Regions from separate parts of the Micromonospora sp. CNZ285 genome, predicted to be linked through region 1. Evidence: riboswitches for the same ligand, from Rfam matches in the RefSeq annotation. Region 1 holds a riboswitch; each other region holds the start of a gene.
The links. A riboswitch is a leader RNA that binds a small molecule or an ion and turns the genes downstream of it on or off. The one in region 1 is predicted to bind cyclic di-AMP.
Positions count from the first base shown of each region.

Region 1 (5,356 bases):
CCGTCCAGTCACCCTGCCGGCCGGCGAGCGCGTACGTCTGGCCGGCGGAGGCGCGGGCGCCGTGGTCGGAGATGTACATGGTGTCCGGCGTGCCGTCCGGGCGCAGCCCGAGGTCGTTGACGAGCGGGGCGTCCGGGCTCGGCGCGGTCCGCAGGATCACCGACGAGGAACCGCGCGACGGGCACGGCTCGGCCGGCGGCCGGGGCGTCGGGACGCCGGGCGGCTGCTGGTTGCAGCCGGTGAACGCGGGCCGGTTGGTGGCGAAGTCCGGGTCGATGGTGACCAGGCCGGTACGCGGCGTGCCGGTGCTGCGGAACGGCGCCTTCATCAGGTCGAAGTAGTGCGACCAGTCCCAGTACGGTCCCGGGTCCCAGTGCATCCCGCCCACCGCGCCGGCGTTGATGCCGGGCACGTTGTCGTGGCCGATGATGTGCTGCCGGTCCATCGGGATGCCGAGCTTCAGCGCCAGGTGCCGCACCAGCTTGGCGGAGGTGCGGTACATCGCCTCGGTGTACCAGGTGCCCTGACCGGCGAAGCCCTCGTGCTCCAGGCCGATGGACTTGGCGTTGACGTACCAGTTGCCGGCGTGCCAGCCGACGTCCTTGGTCTTGATGTGCTGGGCGATGTAGCCGTCCACCGAGCGCAGCGTGTAGTGCCAGCCCAGGTAGTCGGCCCGCTTCACCAGGTCGACGCTCGGGCCGAAGTAGCCCTCGGTGTCGTGGATGACGATGTACTCGATCTTCTGCTGCTTCGGCCGGTCGCCCAGGTCGTGGTTGCCGTAGTCGCCCGGGTCGTCGCTGAGCTGCTCGTACGGCGCGGGGATCCACTCGCAGGCCAGCCGTACCGGGCACTCCAGCCCGTCCGGCCGCTCGGCGTTGCGCAGGCCGAGGCGGGCCAGCCGGGAACGGTCCGGCTGCGCGGCGGTGGCGGCGAGCGTGACCCGCTGGCCGTCGTCGGTGGTGCGGCTGGCGCCCTGGCCGAGCTGGTCGTAGACCTCGTCGGCGAAGGCCGCCGCGGCGTCGGAGGTGTCCGCGCCGGAGTACCGGGCCACCGCGCCGTACCAGGCCGCCGGGTCGGTGCCGGCGCCGACCGGCCCACCCAGAGCCTTCTGGTACGACGCCAGCAGCGCGGCGCCACCGCGGATGTTCGCGGCCGGGTCGGTACGGAGCGTGTCCGCGTCGAGCCCGGTGAGCGCGGCGGCGGCGTCGAGCGTCTGGAGCGAGGCGGGCGGCAGCGGGGTTTCCCGCTCCGGCGCGGCGGCGGTGGCCGGGTCGAGCTTCAGCGGCCGGGAGTCGTCGCCGCGCGGGTCCTCGTCCTCGTCGACGTGGGCGCTGCCCGGCATGGCGAGGATGTGCGCGGCGTCGGTCAGGTGCATCGGGCCGTAGCCGCCGCTGGTGCTCGGCTGCCCGGTGTGGGTGTCCCAGCGGGACTCCAGATAGGAGACACCGAGCAGCACGTTCTGCGGCACGCCGTACTCGGCCGCGGCGGCGGCGTATTGTTGTTGCCTGTCGCTCGCGGGCGCGGACGTGTCCGGCGCGGCTGTCACCGGGCCGGTCGTCGCCAGCGCGGTGGCTGTCGCCACTGCGGCGGCGAGCAGTATCCGTCTGCCCGACGGCGGGGCGGAGAGGTGCATCGAACCTCCTGGACAGGGATGGGGGTCACTGCGTCTCCACCCTCACTCCGCACACCCGCAGGGGTCAATACCTTTCCAGTGAGTAATCAGCCTTGAAAGAAAATTTCACCTCCGCCCCGGGTGCGGCCCTGGATCGCGTACGGAGTGTCACGGCGCTGGAAGTTGCGGATCGATAACGGTGGTCCCTACTCTGGTGAATCGTCGGCCGCACGTCTCACCGTCCAACCCGGTCGGTGACGGTCCGACACCGCCGAGTCGCCTCCGGGCGAGCCGGGGAACCAGGTACCTGGGGTGAATCCGCAGCGATGCGGTAGGGCGGCTCCCTTCCCGCCCGAATCCGTCAGCTAACCCGGTAGGCGGTACGGAAGAAGGAGTACGGACGCCCGGTGGCACTCCATGCCCCGCGGCCGTCGTCGAACCGGTCGGTCGACCGGTCCTTCGTCGCGCCGCGTTCCCGCTGGTCCCGCTTCACCACAGCCCTCGCCGCACTGGTCGGCACCGCCGTCGTCCTGACCGGCGGCGCCACGGCGGCACACGCCGAACCCTCGGTCGCCGAGATCGAGGCCCAGATCGACCGCGACTGGAACAAGCTCGAACCGGTCATCGAACAGGTCAACGCCGTACGCGGGCAGCTCGCCGCGCGGCGCAAGCAGGCCGACGCGCTCGGCCGGCAGATCGCACCCCTCCAGGCCCGGGTGGACGCCGCACTCGGCCAGGTCGGCGGGCTCGCCGCCGACGCCTACAAGGGCGACAACCTCTCCACCGTGAACGCGCTGCTGGGCAGCCGCTCACCCGGCGACCTGGTCACCGGCCTGGAACTGCTCGACCGCTTCGCGCACCGTCAGCACGAGCAGGTGCGCTCCGTCGCCGCGCTGCGCGACGAACTGGCGGCGAAGAAGAAGCCGCTGGACGAGATGATCGCCGGTCTGGCGCGTACCGAGGCCCAGCTCGCGGCGAAGAAGAAGCAGATCGACGCCGAGATCGCCAAGCTGGAGAAGCTGCGGCTCAAGGTGTACGGCAAGGGTGGCGGCGGCCCGCTGCGCCCGGCGCCGTGCCCGGCCGGCTACCCCGGTGGCCCGGCCGGTGCGGCGGTCAAGTTCGCCTGTGCCCAGATCGGCAAGATCTACGTCTGGGGCGCGGCCGGACCGGACCACTTCGACTGCTCGGGCCTGACCATGGCGGCCTGGGCGAAGGGCGGCGTCTCGCTGCCGCACAACGCGCGCCAGCAGCACGACGTGACGAAGCGGGTCAGCCGGGCCGAGCTGCGCGCCGGTGACCTCGTCTTCTACTACGGCGACCTGCACCACGTGGCGATGTACGTGGGCGACGGCTGGGTGGTGCACGCCTCCCAGTCCGGCAAGCCGATCACGATGAAGCGGGTCGACGACGGCGACATCAACAGCTACGGCCGCCCCGGCTGAGGTCGTGCTCCGGGGCTCCGCCGGTGACGGCGGCGCCCCGGGCGCGGCGCCCCGGGCGCGGCGCCCCGGGCGCGGCGTCAGCGCGTCGGCCAGGTGCGCCAGCTCTGCCAGGACCGGCTCGGCGTCGGACCGCGCTGCCCCTGGTAACGCGAGCCGTAGACGGCCGAGCCGTACGGGTGCTCGGCCGGCGAGGAGAGCCGGAAGATGCAGAGCTGCCCGATCTTCATGCCCGGCCAGAGCGTGATCGGCAGGTTCGCCACGTTCGACAGCTCCAGCGTGACGTGACCGGAGAAGCCGGGGTCGATGAAACCGGCTGTCGAGTGCGTCAGCAGCCCCAGCCGCCCCAGACTCGACTTGCCCTCCAGCCGGCCGGCGAGCTGGTCACCCAGCGAGATCACCTCAAGCGTGGACGCGAGCACGAACTCGCCCGGGTGCAGCACGAACGGCTGCCCCTCCGGCACCTCCACCATCGAGGTCAGGTCGTCCTGCTGGATCGACGGGTCGATGTGCGTGTAGAGGTGGTTGTTGAAGACCCGGAACAGCCGGTCCAGGCGTACGTCGATGCTCGACGGCTGCACCAGCGTGGGCTCGAAGGGCTCCAGCGCGAGCGTGCCGGCCTTGATCTCGGAGACCAGGTCGCGGTCGGAGAGCAGCATCGGAACACCATAGCGACCGGTACGGGTGACCTGCGTGTCGCACTACATCTTCGTACATGTGTTCGATAGAGTGTCCACATGGCTTCCTGGTCCGAATTCGCCGCCGACGAGCCCCGCCTCGCCGACGAGATCCGCCTCCTGATGCAGCAGTACGGGCCGGGCTTCGGCTACCTCGCCACGGTCCGCGCCGACGGCGGCCCCCGCGTCCACCCGGTCTCCCCGGTGATCACCGCCGACGGCCTCTGGTGCTTCGTCGTCGACTCGCCGAAGCGACGCGACCTCGAACGCGACGGCCGCTACGCGCTGCACTCGTTCCCGCCGGAGGAGAGCGACGACGAGGCGTACCTCGCGGGGCGCGCCCGGCCGGTGACCGACCCGGCCACGGTGACGCGGCTGGCCCGGATCGCCCGCGCGTCGCCGCAGGGCGACTGGCGGCTGTTCGAGTTCACCGTCGAGGTGGCGATGCTGACCCGGCGCGACCCGGTGGCCCAGCCCGGCGCCGCCCCGCCGCAGGTGCGGGTCTGGCTCGACCCGCGCGGAGCCGAACCCGCCCGGCGGGAGCCGGTGGGCGCGGAGGCCCGGCGCGGCCGGCACGGCTTCGACACCCGCCGCCCGGCCGCCTGACCCCCGATCCGAAACGAAACGGTGCCGGCCCCGTCCGAGGACAGGGCCGGCACCGGTGCGTGGTGCGAGGAGGTCAGGCCGCGCGGTAGGCGTTCCACGCGGTGAGCATGCGGCTCGCCTGGCCGGCGGTGAACTGGTACATGCAGGAGTCGTACGTGTAGTCCATGAAGTTGGTGATCGGGTCCTTGCCGGCGGTCGAGCAGGTGTCGCGGCCGGTCGGGCACTGGTACGCCGGGGACGCCTCGGCCGGGGTGTCGGAGACGCTGTCGCCCGAGCCGGAGCAGCCGCCCTGGAAGGTGTGGTAGAGGTTCAGCCAGTGGCCGACCTCGTGGGTGCCGGTGTCACCCTGGTTGTAGTTGGTCGCGGTGCCGCCGGGCAGCGACTCGTTCAGCACGACCACGCCGTCCATCTTGTCCAGCGTCCGCTTCGGGAACGTCGCCCAGCCCAGCAGGCTGTCGCTCAGCTCGCCCAGGTAGATGTTCAGCGTGTTCTTGCCGCCCTCACGCAGCGAGGTCTTCATCGAGCGCTCGGCGGAGGAGCCCTGCACGATCGGGTACCACGACGGGTTCGTCACCCGGTTGATCTTCGTGAGCTGGAACCCGAAGGCGGTGGCGGCGCCGCCGGTCGAGCCCGCGTACGCCTGGTTCAGCACGGTGATCTGCTGGTTGATCATCGAGTCGGTGATGTTGCCGCCGGCCCGGGTGCTGTTCTCCTGGATGACGTGCACGACGACCGGGATCGTCACGGTGGCCAGCGGTGCGACGGCGCCGGTCCGGAAGCCGGCCCGCTCGCGCTGCGCCGCGGCGAGGTCGGCCTCACGGTCACGGACCTGCGCGGCGGTCAGATGGTTCGGGTCGAGCTTGGCGTTGCCACCCTTCGCGACGCGCGCGTTCGAGTGCTCGTCGGCGTGGGCGTCGGCCGGCTCGGCGCACACGCCGGCCGGGGCGGCCGAGAAGGCCGAAGCAGCGGGTACGACGCCGACGGCGGCGGTGCTGAGCAGCAGCGCGAGGGTCGACGTCGCG
Region 1 covers NZ_SPQD01000001.1:5,403,459-5,408,814, forward strand. Annotated here, with positions in the region: gene CLT75_RS24645 (peptidoglycan recognition protein family protein) at 1-1,633, opposite strand, end outside; cyclic di-AMP (ydaO/yuaA leader) riboswitch at 1,872-2,006, shown strand; gene CLT75_RS24650 (C40 family peptidase) at 2,020-3,054, shown strand; gene dcd (dCTP deaminase) at 3,132-3,710, opposite strand; gene CLT75_RS24660 (pyridoxamine 5'-phosphate oxidase family protein) at 3,789-4,334, shown strand; gene CLT75_RS24665 (zinc metalloprotease) at 4,408-5,356, opposite strand, start outside.

Region 2 (5,356 bases), 470 kb from region 1:
ACATCGCGCAGACGGTGGAGACGCTGCTGGCCCGGTCCGCCGTGCTGGCCGAGCGGGTGGCCGCCGGGCGGTGCACGGTGGTGGGCATGTCGTACCGGCTCGCCGGTGGCGAGGTGCGGACCGTGGCGCAGGCCCCGGCCCCGCTGCCCGCCCCGGCCGCGCCCGCCGACCCGGCGCTGGCGAGCTGAACCGTACGGACGAGAAAAGGGGCCGCCCGAGGGCGGCCCCTTTTCGTGGTGTCCGGGTCAGAGCAGCGACATGTGGACGTGGTCGGTGTGGTTCGACGGTCCGCTGTACGAACTCCAGCCGGTGGCCGGGAACCAGATCTGCCGGTTCCAGATGACGTAGTAGATGCCCAGCCGGTCGGCGTTGCGGATGAGGAACGCGGCCACCTCGTTGCCGTACCGGCGGGTGTCGTTGTTGTGCCAGGGCGCGAAGCCGCTGTTCTGGAGCGACCAGTCGCACGCCTTGCCCTTGGGGTGCTCCCACGGCCCGCCGGGCCGGTAACAGCCCACGAAGCGCTTGAAGCCGGCGCGCCGGACCTCCTTGTACGCGTGCAGCGTGCGCGGCGTGACGCAGCCCGAGGTGGTCGGGTCGTCCTCGCTGCACGACTCGGCCTTCCACCCGCCGTCGGCGGTGCGGCCGGGGGCGATCTTGGCGACCGGTGAGGTGGCGGAGACCAGGCCGCCGGTGAAGCCGAGACCGCCGACGAGCTTCAGCGCGCGCTCGGCCTGCACCTTCTCGCGCTCCATCGCGTTCTTCTGCTTCTCCTGCTCGCGCACCTCGGCGTCGAGCGCGATCTTGGCCTGCTCGGCGCGGGTCTTGACCGCGTTGATGGCGGCCAGGCGCTGCGCGTTGAGGAGGTTCAGCTCGTCCAGGGCGTTGACCCGGCGGACGAACGAGTCGGGGGAGTTGCTCTCCAGCAGCATGGCCATCGCGCCCATCCGGCCGGTCCGGTAGGACTGGGCGGCGAGCTGGTTGACCTGCGGGCTGAGCGCGTCGAGTTCGGCCTGTGCCGTCTTCACCTCGGCCGCCAGCCGCCGCTGGCGGTCCTGGGACTTGGCGAGCTTCGCCTTGGCCTGGAGGAAGGCCCGGTTGGCGGAGTCGATCGCCTCGGTGATGAGCGGAGGTTCGCCGTCCTCCTCGTGGCCCGAGGGGCTGCCGGGGGCCGCCGCAGCGGGGGCCGCGGTCGCCGGGTTCGGGCCGGCCAGCACTGCCAGCGAGGCCAGCACGGCCACCACGGGTGTCAGCCAGCGGCGCAGGGGTGCCGTCACAGTGTTCCCTTCCGTCGGCCGCCGACCGGGTTAGCTGACGGGTTCGGGACGGAAGTGGCCCCTACCGCTGTCGCGGATTCACCCCATGTACCTGGTTCCCCGGTTCGCCCGTGAGCGATTGGGCGGCGGCACCGCTGGCGCCGGTGCGCGCCTTCGGCGGTGACCGGCAGCGAGGTTACCTGACAGCACTCGTGAGGATCTACGTCCGGAAGCCGACCAATAGCGAGATTTCGCCGTGGCACACCGTGACCAGCGTCGCGTTTGAATTCGATGGTCACGCTGCGGAGTGTCACCATGCGGCCTCCGTACTCCTTCCGCCGCCGAGGGCCTCCAGCGCGTCGTCCCGTTCGGCCGGCGGCGGGGGCGCGGCGGGCGCCGGCTCCGCGCCGGGCGAGCGCCGCCCGGCGGTGGTCACGATCGCGGCCAGTCCGGTCGTCAGCGGTACGGCGGCGATCAGGCCGAGTGTCGCCACCGCGCTGCGGACGATCTCCTGGGCGAGGAACTCACTGGTGAGGATCTCGCTCACCGGGCGGGAGTCGGCGACCAGCAGGAGCAGCAGCGGCAGCGAGGCGCCCGCGTACGCCAGCACGATGGTGTTGACGGTGGACGCGATGTGGGCCCGGCCGACCCGGGTCGCCGCCCGGTAGAGCTGCCGCCGGGACAGTCCGGGGTTGGCGTGCGCCAGTTCGGTGACGGTGGCCGCCTGGGTGACTGTGACGTCGTCCAGCACGCCCAGCGAGCCGATGATGATGCCGGCCAGCAGCAGGCCGTGCAGGTCCACGTCGCCCTGGAACATGGACAGCGTGGTGGCGTCCTCGCTGCCGAAGCCGGTCAGGTGGGTGGCGGACGTGGCGAGTAGGCCGAGCACGCCGGTGACCACCAGGCTGCCGAGCGTGCCGAGCACCGCGACCGACGTCTGCGCGGTGATCCCGTGGGTCAGGTAGAGCACCACGAACATGATCAACGCGGCGCCCACGATCGCCACGAGCAGCGGCGGCTGGCCGGCGCCGATGCCCGGCAGCACGAAGCCCAGGAGGATGGCGAAGCTGGCCACCAGTCCGCCGAGCGCGGCGAGCCCGCGCCACCGGCCGAACGCCACGATCGCGGCGGCGAACAGCACCATCAGCCAGATCAGCGGCGTACCGCGCTGGTGTTCGGCGATGTTGTAGGACTTCACCGCCGGGTCGGCCGGGTCGGTCAGCTCGACCAGGACGACCTCGTCGCCGACCGCGACCCGGGGCGCGCCCGGCCCGGCCGGGATCGGCGTCTCGACCTGCCGGCCCGCGTCCGGGCCCTGCTCGGCGGTGACGGTCACGGTGCCGCAGGGGCCACCCCCGCCCTCCGGGGCCTCGGGCGTCGGTGGGCAGGGCTCGGTGACCACCCGGGTCACCGTGCCGTGGTAGCGGGGGACGTCAGCGCCGCCGACCGGCTCCCGGTCCTGCCCGGGCCAGAGCACCAGCGCCGCGATCACGGTGAGCGCGAACAGCGGCACCACCACGGCGACGAGCAGCCGCCGTACGCCCGGCGGCGCGGCGGGTGCGGGGCGGGTGTGGTCGGCACCCATGACGTCTCTCCCAACGGTCGCGGCGACGCCTGGTCCGCCGGACCGGTCTGGTCACCCGGCCGGCGCGGACGTGTCGACCACGTCCGGGTCGTCGCCCGGCCATGGTAGGCAGCCCGGCCGGCCGCTCCCGCACACCGTGGCCGGTGACGCGCGCCCCGCGCGGTCAGGCCAGGCCGGCCCGGCGCCGCCGGTACTCGTCCTCGTCGATCTCACCGCGGGCGTACCGCTCGTCCAGGATGCGCCGGGCCGTCGTCGGGCCCAGGTACTGCGGGCCGGTCCATCGCACGGCCGCCCAGACGAGCCCCGCCAGCACGGCGAGCACCAGCAGGGACCAGATCCACATCCAGCCCATCATCGGGCTCTGCCACATCATCGGGCCGCCCTCCGTCCGTCACCGCGGGTCCGCCGGACCGGCCTGCCCGCCACTTCGACGGTACGTCCGCCCGGTCGCGTCGGCACGGGTCGATGTGCCCTGGTCGGAGGGGTCGGAGGTCCCTGCTCAGCCGCGCTTCATCAGGCGGCCGACGGCGGCCATCATCTCGGTCGCCATCTCGTCGGCCCGGCCCTCGGCGGCGCCCTCGTGCATGCAGTGCCGGGCGTGGCCGTCGAGCAGGCCCAGGCCGACCTTGTCCAGCGCCGCCTGGATGGCCGAGATCTGGGTCAGCACGTCGATGCAGTAACGGTCGTCCTCGACCATCTTCTCGATGCCACGGACCTGGCCCTCGATCCGGCGGAGCCGGGCGAGGAGTTGGTCCTTGCTGGCGGTGTAGCCCCGGGTCGGGCTGGACGGCGCGGTCATGAAACCGAGGATAGCGTACCCCTCGGGGGTATGCTAACGTTCCGAACGTACCCCAGGGGGGTATCAGATCGGAGGGCGAGATGGAGACCACCTACCAGGTGAACGGCATGACCTGCGGGCACTGCGTCAACTCGGTGAGCACCGAGCTGAGCGCACTTCCGGGCGTCACCGACGTCCAGGTCGACCTGGCCGGCGGCCGGGTCACCGTCACCAGTCAGAACCCGCTGGACGTGGACGCGGTCCGCGCGGCGGTCGACGAGGCCGGTTACGACCTCGTCGGTGCGTGACGGGTCCGGCGGACCCGCGACAACCGAGGAGACACCATGAACACGGCGACGAAGCTCAGCGGCTTCGCGCTCGGCCTCGTGGCGGTGTTCGGAGCGGCGTACGGGATCGGCAACCTGGCCGATCCCGTCGCCCCGGCCGCCGAGACCCGACACGACGACAGCGACAGCGACCACGGGGCCGGCGACACCGGCCACGGTGACGAGAGCCAGGCGGGCGGCGCCTCCGCGCACCTACCCGGCGGGCTGCTCGTCTCCGAGCGCGGCTACACGTTCCAGCCCGCCGACGCCCCGGCCGGGCAGTTCGCCTTCCGGATCACCGGCCCGGACGGCACGCCGGTCACCCGCTTCGAGGTGGCCCACGACAAGCGCATGCACCTGATCGTCGCCCGCCGGGACCTGTCCGGGTTCCGGCACGTCCACCCGGAGATGGCCGGCGACGGCACCTGGCGGGTCGCCTCACCGCTCGGCGGCCCCGGCGTCTGGCGGGCGTTCGCCGACTTCACCCCCGAAGGCGGCGAGCCGCTGACGCTCGGCCTGGACGTCACGGTCCCCGGCGAACTGACCGCCCGGCCGCTGCCGGCGCCGGCGACCAGCACCACCGTCGACGGCTACACGGTCACCCTGACCGGCACGCCGGAGCCGGGCCGGACCAGCCGGCTCACGCTCTCCGTCAGCCGCGACGGGCGGCCGGTCACCGACCTTGCGCCCTACCTCGGCGCGTACGGGCACCTGGTGGCGCTGCGGCAGGGCGACCTGGCGTACCTGCACGTGCACCCGGAGGGCACGCCCGGCGACGGGCGCACACCTGCCGGTCCAGCGATCACGTTCGCCGCCGAGGTGCCCTCGGCCGGGGCGTACCGTCTCTACCTGGACTTCCGGCACGGCGACGCGGTGCACACCGCCGAGTTCACCGTCCTCGCCGGCGACCGGACCGCGCCGCCGCCCGCCGCGCCGGCATCCACCACCGCACCGACCCCGGACGCCGGACACGGCACCCCGGGGCACGGGCACAGTTGAGCGCCGGAGGTGCCGCGATGACTGCCACGGGAAAGGCGCTGCCCACCGCGCCGAACCTGATCGAACTGGCGATCGGCGGGATGACCTGCGCGTCCTGCGCCGCCCGGATCGAGAAGAAGCTCAACCGGATGGACGGCGTCGAGGCGACGGTGAACTACGCCACCGAGAAGGCCACCGTCCGGTACGCCGACGACATCGCGCCGGCCGACCTGATCGCCACCGTCGAGAAGACCGGCTACACCGCAGTGGTTCCGCCGCCGCCCGAGCAGGCGGAGGCGGCAGCGGCCGGGGAGCCGGTGGACGAGCTGCGCACCGCGCGTACCCGGCTCTGGGTCTCCGCCGTGCTCACCCTGCCGGTGATCGTGCTCGCCATGGTTCCGGCCTGGCAGTTCGACTACTGGCAGTGGGCCTCGCT
Region 2 covers NZ_SPQD01000001.1:5,872,248-5,877,603, forward strand. Annotated here, with positions in the region: gene CLT75_RS27020 (carbonic anhydrase) at 1-188, shown strand, start outside; gene CLT75_RS27025 (VldE C-terminal domain-containing protein) at 246-1,274, opposite strand; cyclic di-AMP (ydaO/yuaA leader) riboswitch at 1,279-1,409, opposite strand; gene CLT75_RS27030 (YibE/F family protein) at 1,564-2,838, opposite strand; gene CLT75_RS27035 (SHOCT domain-containing protein) at 3,002-3,211, opposite strand; gene CLT75_RS27040 (metal-sensitive transcriptional regulator) at 3,338-3,637, opposite strand; gene CLT75_RS27045 (heavy-metal-associated domain-containing protein) at 3,718-3,924, shown strand; gene CLT75_RS27050 (hypothetical protein) at 3,961-4,941, shown strand; gene CLT75_RS27055 (heavy metal translocating P-type ATPase) at 4,959-5,356, shown strand, end outside.
Region 2: linked by a shared signal. The riboswitch ahead of CLT75_RS27025 (VldE C-terminal domain-containing protein) and the one ahead of CLT75_RS24650 (C40 family peptidase) in region 1 are both predicted to bind cyclic di-AMP.

Region 3 (5,356 bases), 1.7 Mb from region 1:
GCGGCGCGGGAGCGTCCGGACGACTACCGCGACTACGCGCACGTGGTGGTGGACGAGTCGCAGGACGTCTCGCCGATGCAGTGGCGGATGGTCGGCCGGCGCGGGCGGCTGGCGTCCTGGACGGTGGTCGGTGACCCGGCGCAGACCGCCTGGACCGGCGACCCGCAGGAGCTGGACCGGGCCCGTGACCAGGCGCTCGGCCGGCGAAAGCGGCACCGCTACGAGCTGACCACCAACTACCGCAACTCGGCGGAGATCTTCGCGGTGGCGGCGGCGGAGATCCGCCGGCTCTACCCGGACCTGCCGCTGCCCGACGCGGTGCGGTCCACCGGCGTGCCGCCGATCGAGCGCACGGTGCCCGCCGCCGACCTGCCGGCGGCCACCGTCGAGGCGGCCGAGGCGCTGCTCGCGCAGGTGGAGGGCACCGTCGGCGTGATCACGCCGGTGCCGCGCCGGGACGAGGTGGCGGGCTGGCTGGGCGGGCTCGGCGCGGGCCGCCTCCAGGTGGTGACCAGCCTCCAGGCCAAGGGCATGGAGTACGACGGCGTGGTGCTGGTGGCGCCGAGCGAGATCCGGGCCGACCCGGGATCGGGTGTGCGCACGCTCTACGTGGCGCTGTCCCGGGCGACCCAGCGCCTCACCACGCTCGACCCGGTGGGGTGACCGGCCCCGCCGTCACCCACAGTTCAGTTGCATACATAGCGATGTGAACATACATTGGGCCTGGCCGGTACGGGGCAGGAAGGGTGTTGGCGTGGGCGCAGGTCATGACCACAGCGGCGCGGTGACCAACGCGGCGCACCGCCACCGGGGCCGCCTCTGGGCCGCCTTCGCGCTGCTCGCCGCCCTGATGGTGGTCGAGGCGGTGGCCGCGTTCACGACCGGGTCGCTGGCACTGCTCTCCGACGCCGGGCACATGTTCACCGACGTCCTCGGCATCGGCATGGCGCTGGCCGCGATCACCGCCACCCGCCGCGCCGGCACCGACCCGCAGCGCACGTTCGGGCTCTACCGGCTGGAGGTGCTCGCCGCCCTCGCCAATGCCGTACTGCTCGGTGCCGTCGCGATCTACGTCCTGGTCGAGGCGGTACGCCGGTTCGGCGAGCCGCCGGAGGTGCTGGCCGGCCCGATGCTCGTGGTGGCGGTGCTCGGCCTGCTCGCCAACATCGTCGCGTTCGCGCTGCTGCGCGCCGGGTCGAAGGAGAGCATCAACCTGCGCGGGGCGTACCTGGAGGTGCTCGGCGACCTGCTGGGCTCGCTCGGCGTGATCGCCGCCGCGCTGGTCATCGCGGTGACCGACTGGTGGTGGGCGGACCCGCTGGTCGCCGTCGGGATCGGCCTGTTCATCCTGCCGCGCACCTGGCGGCTCGGCCGGGCCGCGCTGCGCATCCTGGTGCAGGCCGCGCCGGAGCACCTCCAGGTCACCGCCGTGCACGACCGGCTGGCCGCCGTACCGGGCGTGGCCGAGGTGCACGACCTGCACGTCTGGACGCTCACCTCGGGCATGGAGGTGGCCTCGGCGCACCTGACCACCGACCCGGGTGTGGACCCGGCCGGGGTGCTGGCCGCCGCGCGGGCCGCCCTGCACGAGGACTTCTCCATCGATCACGCCACGTTGCAGGTCGAACCCGGAGCGTCGGCCGGAGTGTGCGGACAGACCGAGTGGTGATTAGGACACACTTAAATCACTGTGGCTAATGTAGTCTTATGCCGGTTTTGCCCCGCCTAGTGGCGCTGCTCGACGGAGCCGCGCCCGGGCAGCGCCGGTAGTCTCGGTCGCGGCCGCACCCGCGGACGCCACCCGGCCCCGGTGGGGCGGCCGTCGCCTAATCGTCCGCAGGGACGAGCCGGGGAACCACGTACGTGGGGTGCATCCGCGTCAGCGGTAGGGATCTTCCGTCCCGAACCCGTCAGCTAACCCGGTCGGCGTTGACGGAAGGACGTGTGAATGCCCCCAGTGGCACCTGTACGACGGACGGCCGCCCGGTTGGCGGCCCTGCTCGTCGCGACGCTGACCCTCGGCGTCGCGACCGTTCCGGTCTCCCCCGCCTCCGCGGCGCCGGTGACCGGCCTGCTCGCCGCCGCGCCCGGCGGCGACGACGAGGGCGGCACGCCGGAACTGCGCGCCCAGCTCGACGCGGCCAGCAAGGGCTGGCTGGAGGCGAAGGCCGCGCTGAACCGGTCGGTGACCCGCCAGAAACAGCTCAACGACCAGCTCAAGACGGTCGGCGCCGAGCTTGCCGTCCGCGACGCCAAGGTCGGCGAGATCGCCGCGGTGGCGTACCGCAACGGCCGCCTGGGCACCGCCGGGGCGCTGCTCGGCAGCAGCAGCCCGGAGGGCTTCATGGACCGGGCCGCCGCGCTGGAGCAGGTCGCCGCGCACGAGGACCGTACGCTGCGCGACCTGATCGCCACCCGCGATGAGGCCACCCGCACCCGCGCCCAGCTCGACGGGGAGATCCGCGAGCAGCGCAAGCAGGTGACGGTGATGGCCAAGCGCAAGGAGCAGGCCGAGCGCGCCCTTGAGGTGGCGAACGACCGGGCCTCGCGCAGCAGCAGCGGCGGTGGCAGCGTCCAGGGCACCTCCAGCAAGAACGCGAAGCCGGCGCCGCGCAACTCGGACGGCTCCTGGCCGTCGGAGTCGTGCAGCGTCAACGACCCCACCCCGGCGGACGGCTGCATCACGCCGCGCACGCTGCACGCGCTGCAACAGGCCAAGGCGGCCGGCTTCACCAGGTACGTCTCGTGCCACCGGCCGAGCGGCTCGGGTGAGCATCCGAAGGGGCGGGCCTGCGACTTCGCCGCGCAGAAGGACGGCTTCGGCGGCGTCGCCTCCGGCGGTGACCGGACGTACGGCAACAACCTGGCCGCGTACTTCGTGCGCAACGCCGACCCGCTCGCCGTGCTCTACGTGATCTGGTTCAAGCAGATCTGGCTGCCCAGCAGCGGGTGGAAGTCGTACAGCGGCGGCAACGGCGACCCGTCCAGCGACCACACCAACCACGTGCACCTGTCGGTGTACTGAGCCACGCCTGAGAGGGTCGGCCGGATCAGGCCGGTCGGCCCTCCAGGGTCGCGCCGAGACGCGCCGCCAGGCCCAGGTGAGCAGCCCGGGCCTGGCGGAACGCGTACCCGAACAGCGGTGCCGGCGCGGTGAGCGTGATCTCCACGTCGATGCGTACCGTGCCGTCCGGCTCGTCGCGCAGGCGGGTGTGGTTGCGGACGGTCGTCGCGGGTTGCTGCCGCGCCACTGTGACGACCTCGTCCTCGCTGGCGACGAGCACGTCCGCCTGGTACGTGACCGGGAAGTGCAGCGGGCCGAGTTGCAGCCGGTCCGTGATCGCGTAGCTGGCCAGCGCGCCCGGCCGGGCCGGCAGCTTCCGGACCCGGACGATCAGCGGATGCAGCTCGCCCTGGCGACTCAGGTCACCCAGCAGGGCCACCGCTTCGGCCCGGGTGCACCGGGCCTGCACGGTGTAGCTGAAGCTGTCGCTGCTCTGCAAGCGGGCCCCCTCGCCGTCGTGCGTCGCGACGATCGTCCCGTACCGACGCCGGACTGGCAACGGGTAGAAGGTCCCCTGGCCGCAGGGGGTGTGAACGGCGCTCAAGCGCCGGGCAGCACCTCGGGGGTGTCGTCGGCGAACCACGGCTCGGGCGCGCCGAACAGGCCGAGCAGGCCGGTCACCCAGAGCTGCCGGTGCACGAACCGGCTCGGCTCGATGACCACGAGCTTGACGCCGCTGACCTCGCAGGTCTGGAAGCCCGCGACCATGGCGCTGATGCCGACCGAGTCGATGAACGTGACAAGCCGCATGTTCAGCTCGATCCGGGACGGACGGCCCTTCGCGAGCACCTCGGCGATCGCTTCCCGCACCTCGTACGCGGTGTCGACGTCGATCTCCCCACGGGGCGCGATCTGGACGACACCACCCGGCCGCACCGACTTCACGATCGACAGGCTCACGCGAGCACCTCCACTCGCCCATGACGGGCGCCTCATCAGTACGCGGGCCGCGACCGAGAGTATTCCTCCAACGGCCCGGTCGCCACCCCCCGGGATGAGCAATTCGCGAACTGGGCACACCTGGACGTACCCAATCCGAACCTCCGGGTTCCAGTTTCCCCTGTATGGCGGGTCGCGGCCAACCGTGCGACCGGGCGGGCCCGCCGATCCGCCGACCAGGGTAGCGGGCGCACGCACGTCCCGTCGGCACCGGTCCCGGCGCGTTCGGGTGGTTCGTCCCGTTCGCTGCTCGCAGGCCGGGAACCACCGCGTGGTTTGCCGCGGGCGCCGGTGGGGCACTGCCCGAGACAGTGAACCCGCCGGATGGACACCGGAGTCCGAAGTGGCCGCCGGCCTTCGGCACCCGAGGAGGTAGAACGATGTTCGGATCCAACCTGCTGGACCGCCGGGGCAAGGCCGAGCGGGTCGCCGACCAGGCGTGGCAGAACCTGCTCTCCGCCGTCGGTTCCGCCGGCGACAGCGTGCGCGACGCCACCCGGACCGCCCGCCGCAGCTCCTCCGGCCTGGCCGACGACGCCACCGACCTGGTCGGCTCCGCCGCCGACGAGGCACGCCGCCGGGCGTCCCTCGCCTTCGACGCGCTCGCCGGCCGCCGGCCCGCCCTGCCCTGGACGCTGCTGATCGCGGCGGCGCTCACCGGCGCGGCGATCGGCTGGGCCGCCGGCACCGCGGCGCGCGCCGCGGGCAGCCGGGACCGCGCCGCGGACGAGATCGAGTTCGTGGACGTGGACCGGCCGAACTCGCCGGCCGGCCTGGACGGCTGACCCGCCCGTACGACACGACGACGGCCGCTCCCGGGACCTCCCGGGGGCGGCCGTCCTGCTGCCTCACCCGCAGCGGGTGAGGGCCGTTCACCCGGGGCGGACGCAGGATCGCGGGTGCGGGACCACGTGCCCGCGCCGCGACCGACGGGAGGGAGAGCCGGATGACCACCGACACGATCACCCGTACCGACCGGGACATCCAGTCCGCCGTGCTCGACGAGCTGACCTGGGAACCGCGGGTCGGCGCGGACGAGATCGGGGTGACTGTCACCGAGGGCGTGGTGACGCTCACCGGCCGGGTCGACAGCTACGCCAAGAAGTGGGCCGCCGAACGGGCCGCGCACCGGGTCGCCCGGGTCCGCGCGGTCGCCAACGACCTCGCCGTCCGGATCGACACCGCGGCCGGGCGGGAGGACCCGGAGATCGCCGTCGCGGCCGTACGGGCGCTGGAGTGGGACGCGTTCGTGCCGATCGAGGCGTTGCAGGTGACGGTGGCCGACGGCTGGGTCACGCTGCACGGCGAGGTCGAGTGGGAGTACCAGCGGCGGGCCGCCGAACGCTCGGTCGC
Region 3 covers NZ_SPQD01000001.1:3,716,258-3,721,613, forward strand. Annotated here, with positions in the region: gene CLT75_RS16705 (AAA family ATPase) at 1-663, shown strand, start outside; gene CLT75_RS16710 (cation diffusion facilitator family transporter) at 755-1,669, shown strand; cyclic di-AMP (ydaO/yuaA leader) riboswitch at 1,814-1,944, shown strand; gene CLT75_RS16715 (VldE C-terminal domain-containing protein) at 1,949-3,025, shown strand; gene CLT75_RS16720 (SRPBCC family protein) at 3,051-3,503, opposite strand; gene CLT75_RS16725 (STAS domain-containing protein) at 3,605-3,964, opposite strand; gene CLT75_RS16730 (hypothetical protein) at 4,384-4,788, shown strand; gene CLT75_RS16735 (BON domain-containing protein) at 4,950-5,356, shown strand, end outside.
Region 3: linked by a shared signal. The riboswitch ahead of CLT75_RS16715 (VldE C-terminal domain-containing protein) and the one ahead of CLT75_RS24650 (C40 family peptidase) in region 1 are both predicted to bind cyclic di-AMP.